DNA from 2 places in the Rossellomorea sp. FS2 genome. Region 1 is predicted to be linked to the other one. Evidence: riboswitches for the same ligand, from Rfam matches in the RefSeq annotation. Region 1 holds a riboswitch; the other holds the start of a gene.
What was found. Region 1 has a riboswitch for cyclic di-GMP ahead of ACNA6I_RS17100 (hypothetical protein). Riboswitches for the same ligand answer to the same signal wherever they lie in the genome.
Positions count from the first base shown of each region.

Region 2: linked by a shared signal. The riboswitch ahead of ACNA6I_RS20420 (anti-repressor SinI family protein) and the one ahead of ACNA6I_RS17100 (hypothetical protein) in region 1 are both predicted to bind cyclic di-GMP.

Region 1 is NZ_JBLRVS010000005.1:136,019-139,359, forward strand. Features, by position in the region: gene ACNA6I_RS17095 (peptide MFS transporter) at 1-1,175, shown strand, start outside; cyclic di-GMP riboswitch class I at 1,327-1,413, shown strand; gene ACNA6I_RS17100 (hypothetical protein) at 1,511-1,783, shown strand; gene rpsN (30S ribosomal protein S14) at 1,958-2,227, shown strand; gene ACNA6I_RS17110 (type B 50S ribosomal protein L31) at 2,240-2,485, shown strand; gene ACNA6I_RS17115 (hypothetical protein) at 2,506-2,859, shown strand; gene ACNA6I_RS17120 (class I SAM-dependent methyltransferase) at 3,060-3,341, shown strand, end outside.
Region 2 is NZ_JBLRVS010000007.1:212,091-215,431, reverse strand. Features, by position in the region: gene ACNA6I_RS20425 (LPXTG cell wall anchor domain-containing protein) at 177-839, shown strand; cyclic di-GMP riboswitch class I at 1,153-1,275, shown strand; gene ACNA6I_RS20420 (anti-repressor SinI family protein) at 1,307-1,450, shown strand; gene ACNA6I_RS20415 (helix-turn-helix domain-containing protein) at 1,509-1,829, opposite strand; gene ACNA6I_RS20410 (YwpF-like family protein) at 1,924-2,367, opposite strand; gene ACNA6I_RS20405 (single-stranded DNA-binding protein) at 2,628-2,990, shown strand; gene ACNA6I_RS20400 (hypothetical protein) at 3,009-3,173, shown strand.

The DNA of each region.
Region 1 (3,341 bases):
TCAACGGAGGATTGGGCACCGATAAGACGACCGCCATCAGTTTGTACGGTACATTCACCTCTGCGGTATATCTCACCCCGATCATCGGGGGTTATCTGACGGACCGGTTCCTGCCACGGCGGACGGCCATCACCATCGGTGGAGTCCTCATGGCACTCGGGAACTTCTCGATCTTCCTTCATCAAAGCATGGGGGCCCTTTACTTGGGTCTTGCCCTTTTGATCATCGGTAATGGATTCTTCAAGCCGAATATCTCGACCATCGTCGGCGAACTTTATCATATCAATGACCCGAAACGGGATGGCGCGTTCACCATCTTCTACATGGGTGTAAACCTGGGGGCGTTCGTCGCGCCACTTGTGGTCGGTCTCATGGACTACAGATATGGTTTCCTGACAGCCGCGATCGGTATGGTCGTCGGTCAGGTGCTATTCAATGCGCTGGGGAACAAATACCTTGGGGATATCGGTAAAGAATCAGCCAAGAAAGTACAGCAGCACACACAGGCCGTCAGCAAGGCACCCCTGACGAAGCAGGAAGTGCGCCGTACGATTGCTATCGTCATCCTGGCCGTGATCACCATCGCGTTCTGGACGGCATTTGAGCAGGCAGGAAGCTCACTTACCTTGTTCACAGAAGAAAACATCGACCGCCATCTCGGGGATTTCATTATTCCGACAGAATGGTTCCAGTCACTGAACTCACTGTTCATCATGTTGCTGGCACCGGTCATGTCCATGCTGTGGTTCAAGCTTTCCCAGACGAAAAACGGTGATTTCAAGACGCCGACTAAAATGGGAATGGGTCTTATCACCGTTGGACTCGGATTCCTTGTCCTGATCCCGGCTGTTGTGATGGTCGGCGATGATTCACAGGTGAGGGTGAACATGCTGTTCATGGTTTTCACCTACTTCCTTCATACATTGGCGGAACTGATGATTTCACCTGTCGGTCTATCCATGGTCAGCAGACTGTCTCCGCTCAAATTGACGTCGGTACTCATGGGCGTATGGCTTGCAAGTTCTGCCGTAGCCAATAAGCTGGCAAGTGTACTCGCCACTTATACCCAGTCTCTTGGATATTTCGATATCTTCGGTTTGATCGGGATCGTCACGATTGTCCTTGGGGTCATCGTCCTTTTCGTATCAAAACCGATTGCGAAGTTGATGGAGTAGCCTCAAGTAGTTGCTTGTACCTGCTAAAGAGTGGTCACAGAGTGAAAAAATGTCTATTTTAGAACATATATGAACTCTCTGTTTTCAAGCATTACGTTTTCTAGTATAATTGTTTTAATACCTAGTAATAGGAAAGCCAGCCAGCGAATTTCTTCGATAAAGGCAAACCGGTTGAAAGGCCGGGACGCAAAGCCACGGGTCTAAGGTTTGGAAAAACTACGATCGCCGGGTTACCGAAAAGGAATGACCATTAAATGCCAAGCATTTAATCCTGCCATTCTTTTTTGGCAGGCTTTTTTTATGGTACATACGATTTTCATTTGCGAGGTGAAAACATGGAAACGCTCAAGGCACATGAAGCTAGAAGGCTACTGAAGAGCTTCTGCAGAAGAAGCCGCACCACCCTCAAGCAAACCTATCTTGGTAACTACTCAGCAGAACAGGTCAGCGACATCCTTGTCCAAACGCTCGAATTGAAAGAAGTCAAACGGATTGTACAAGATATCCGCCTCATCGACCAGAGGGGAGGAAACTCGACCTCTTACTTGATCCTGATTCTGGATGCCCTGAAGGAATACTTGGAAAATGAAGATTCGCTGGTTCATTGATGACTGATGGACCTGTGCAGATGGACCCGTTCTCTTAGTGGAAGGGGTCTTTTTCATGTGCGAAGCAGGGTGGTTGCATTTCATAAAATGATGTGGTTTAATATAGTCATACGTTATAAAACGTAATGATTACGATTTGTTGATTCGACGAATATAAGAAGTAGAGGTGAAGACATGGCCAAGAAGTCAAAAGTGGTCAAAGAAAAGAAACGCCGTGAAATGGTGGAAAGATACGCGGAACTCCGCAGGGAATTGAAAGAAAAGGGAGATTTTGCGGCCCTTGCCAAGCTGCCGAGGGATTCATCCCCCACCAGGCTCAAAAGCCGTTGTGAAGTGACCGGCAGACCGCGGGCGTATATGAGGAAATTCAACATGTCACGGATTGCCTTCCGGGAATATGCACATAAGGGTCAGATCCCTGGCGTCAAAAAATCAAGCTGGTAAGGAGGAAGAAACATGAAAACGAACATACATCCAGAGTATCGAGAGGTCCTGTTCATGGATACAAACAGCGGATTCACCTTCCTGACAGGCTCAACAAAACAGTCGAATGAAACCATGGAGTGGGAAGACGGGAAAACCTATCCACTCTTGAAGGTAGAAATCAGCTCTGACAGTCACCCATTCTATACCGGCAGGGAAAAATTCACCGACAGGGATGGACGCGCAGAACGATTCATGAAAAAATACAATATGAAGTAAGGACGATCGGAGTGGTTGGGATGAATGAGCATTTAATGGAAATCATCGGAAGGGAAATCGTGGCGGCATTGCCGGCACCGGAGAGAAGCATGTATGAGTTCGTCACGGCCCTGGAGGATGAATATGCGAGCATGTCTGCCACATCAGAGGAGTTCATGCAGCTCCTGGTCAAACATGCCCCTCACAGGCAGGCAGCAGCCCATTTCAGCCTGTCATTCGGTGAATTCATCCAGACGATGAGAAGGATTGAAGAGACAATCAATCATGAAATGGATCGTCGGCTCAGCCGCATGACCTGGATCGATTGCACAGACCGATTCAACAAGGGGGATACCCAATACTTTTATTTCTCCATGGAACCTGAGGAAAAGTAAAATCCCTTTCTATATGGTTTAAATCGGAATGATTTTGTTTTAAATATTATTTCATCCCGCCACAACCCAACGTACGTTCACAAAAAGATCCCATTCATGGGATCTTTTTGCGTTGATCCGGGTTGATTTTTCGCCTCCATCTGTAATAATTCATATGAGGGGCAAGCTAGGGATATCTTCATGCTAAAGGAGGAGTCCCCATGTCTGCCGAAATACAACCGATTACGCCAGAAGAGCTGCTGGACCTACTGAAGTTGAATGAAAGGGATCATGTAGCCGACCTTGGCTGTGGCACAGGGTTTCTGACGATTCCGATTGCGCGCATCGTGAATACAGATGTGCATGCCGTCGATCTCGATCGGGGAGCCCTTGAAGAACTGAAGAGGCGCGCAGATGAAATGCGGGTAGAAAACATCTTATATGAACATATGTCACTTGAATACATCCATTTTTCACAGAACACGCTTCATAAGGTCATTACG
Region 2 (3,341 bases), on a different contig from region 1:
AAAACATTCAGAAAACAAGCGGGAGGACGAGTATAAAGACGGTATGAATGGAATAATTACCCTAAATCGGTTCATATGATGTTTTGAGTGGGTTCCTTTAAATCGTATACTACACTTAAGTGTTCATTAAAACGAACAATCTATTTTGTTCCGATCTCTGATAAAAAGGAATGGATATGATGAAGCATCGGCTGCTCTCTTTTATTCTCTTTCCCCTTTTGTTCGGGTTCTTCCATCTATCGACTGCCCATGGGGAAGGACCGGGAATTTCAATTGAACCAGGTGGCCCTTATCTGTTCAATATCGAAAACGCAAAACCAGGCGACTGGGTAGAACGTTCGCTTACCGTCCGAAATAATGGGGATGAAGATATCACCTACACGCTTGCTGTGGTTAATCTATCGGAGACGGATGTTCTATACAACGAATTGGATTTGACGATGCTACGTGGCAAAACGACTCTGTTCGATGGGAAATTGAAGGATGCCTCATCCTTCAAAGCAAGGGAGCTGGCGCAGGGCTCAGCGGATGAACTGATCTTCATTGTTAAAATGCCCTATGAGCTGGGCAACGAGTTCCAAGGAACCGCGGCACGATTTGAGATCCAGGTGCAGGCCTCCTCATTCTTATCTCCTGACACGGGTCTGAAGGATGTTGAAGGGACGAACGGTGGAACGGCGGTCTCTACGGGAGGCGGACCCTCACCGACAGGTTTCCTGCCGAACACCGGAACGGATCTTTACCGATGGCTGTTGATCGGGGGTCTGCTTATGGCGACGGGAATCATCATCCTGGCGTGTAATGTTCTGATGAAACGAAAATCTGAGAGTACGGGGTGAAGGTTATGTTTAAAAAAGATTGTAGCCGCTGTACGCGTCCATCTTTCAGCAGTGCCGAGAGCGGGGAGTGGATCTGCCCTGCGTGCGGATACGACCTGACGGATCTTCCAGTCAAACCTCCCGTAAGTTTCAGGGAAATTTCTCAGACTGTAGATTCGACAAGGAAAAACAACAAAATTAAAAATTTTCTGAATAGTGTGTAAAAGTGGTTATTTTGATGGAATTTAGGGTAAAGAATTTTACTGAGCCGACAAAATCCAACATCTTCTTCCACATATAAGGATTATAATGGTATTACATCCACAGTCAGGTAATCAGATAAAGGCAAACCTGTTGAAAGGCAGGGACGCAAAGTCACAGGTCTAAGGTTGGACGTATGCGCAAGGATTCCCGTCAGCAGGAGCGTATCGAATACTAGGACGGCTGGATTGCCTGAAATACATTCATGTATTTTGGGAGGGAATGAAATGGTTAATCGAGAATTGGATCAAGAATGGGTAGAGTTGATGAAAGAGGCAAAAACAGCAGGGATTACGCTGAGGGAGGTCAAGGAATTTCTTGAAGCACCACAGACAGAGCGTTCACATAAACAATATCAAAGCATTGGGTGAGTCTCTTGAGAAATCATTCCGATGAATAAAGTCTTGAGAATAGATGATTCTCAAGACTTTATTTTTGTCCAAGCTTCCATTTATTGAACTCGATGAATTCCCGGAATTGTTCTTTCGTAATACCGGAATCCATGGCTTCTTCGGTGATTTTCATCCATTCATAGTCCAGTGGTGTTTCTTCTGGTGCATCATGGAGAAGGGCATCCATGGAAATTCCAAGTGCCGCCGACACTTTTTCCAGGAACTGTACCGAGGGATTCTGTTGAAGGTTTCGCTCAATGGAGCTTAGATAGGACTTGGCGACGCCTGCCCGATCAGCCAGTTCCGTCATGGACATCTTTTTTTCCGTGCGATATTTCCTTACTCGTTCTCCGATCAATGAGCTCACCTGCCTGAGGGTTTTCGTTCTCGTTGTTATTAGTATAGCAAAATACAGAGAAAGGCTCTATTTGTTTTTACATAATTGTGTATGTTTATGAGGTACCGGCCTTTGAGCTGGCAGGAATCCGCGGTTTTTCCACCATTTTATCCCTGAATGCACGCAGGAGCTCTTCGCCTGACATCCCTTTTTGAATCAAATCGTCCAACAGGAGTTCGGCGTATTCATTCTTCTGCTTTTTCAGCTTTCCTTCAAACATGATGCTGATGTTCCCGCCGAGCTCTTTGATGCATCTGATCGATGTCATGAAGGCGGCAGGATCATTTTCTTTATGGGAGATGACGACCTGGATCTCAAGCTCCTCGCTTTTTTGCTGGGCCTCTTGGAAGAATTCAATATGATCTTTGGTCAGGAGGGTTTCTACGAGCCACGTTTTCTTTCCATCTTCTTTATTGATGATCAGGCCATCGACGATATCAAAATCCATGAGTTCTTCGTTTTGCACTACCTGCAGCGAAACCACCTTGAATGTTTTCATCACCGAACCTCCTTAAGGGTTTTTAAAAATTATATCATATGAAGGAGCACACCCCTAATTCAATTCGCCAACGAGAAAAATCACGCTAGAGGTGAATTTTGCATTTTCACGGTGGATTTCACCTGGAAAAAGGGAGTTTCCCTAGGAGAAACTCCTGTTATTCTCTTTAATGCCCCTATGAATTTGCTAAATTGACGATTTTACAAGAGTGCAGGGAGGGGCTATGATGATAACAATTTCAGAAGAAAGGAGTTAAACATGTGATCAATCAAGTGACGCTTGTTGGCAGGCTGACCAAGGACCCCGAGTCCAGGAAGACCCTTGAAGGGAAATCGGTCCTCAATGTGACCGTGGCCGTGAACCGACAATTCAAGAATCAGCAGGGGCAGATCGATACGGATTTTGTCCTCTGCACGCTATGGAACCGGGCGGCGGATAATACGGAGAAATACTGCCGGAAGGGGTCGGTTATCGGAGTGACAGGAAGGATCCAGACGAGATCCTACGAAAATGAAACGGGAAAGCGCACATATGTAACGGAAGTGGTAGCCGAGAACGTCCGTTTCCTCGACAGCAAGCCTCCCGAAGAAACAAGGAAGGAAGCGATTGAAATCCCATTTTGATGAAGAGGAGAAGAAGGTATGAAAGAGCTGGAAATACGAATCGATCGTTTGGAGCAGTTGAACGAAGACCTCATCAAGAAAGTAGCGCGCACCAATGTAGAGAACTTTTATCTATCCCAGCGGATCACCGCCCTTGAACAGGGTTATGAATATGCGGGCCCTTCCTTGATCCCCTCATCTTAAGAATCCCCAATACACCCTTTTACTTATCACCAACCTATACGCTTGAACCTCGCAACACCAACCTCTGTAAGACTTCATATAAAGAATCAATCAACTCCTCAATCTCTCCTACTGTAGACCGGTCTTCCACGAAGACCGGATTTTTTATGCAAAAAAACAGGCCACCCG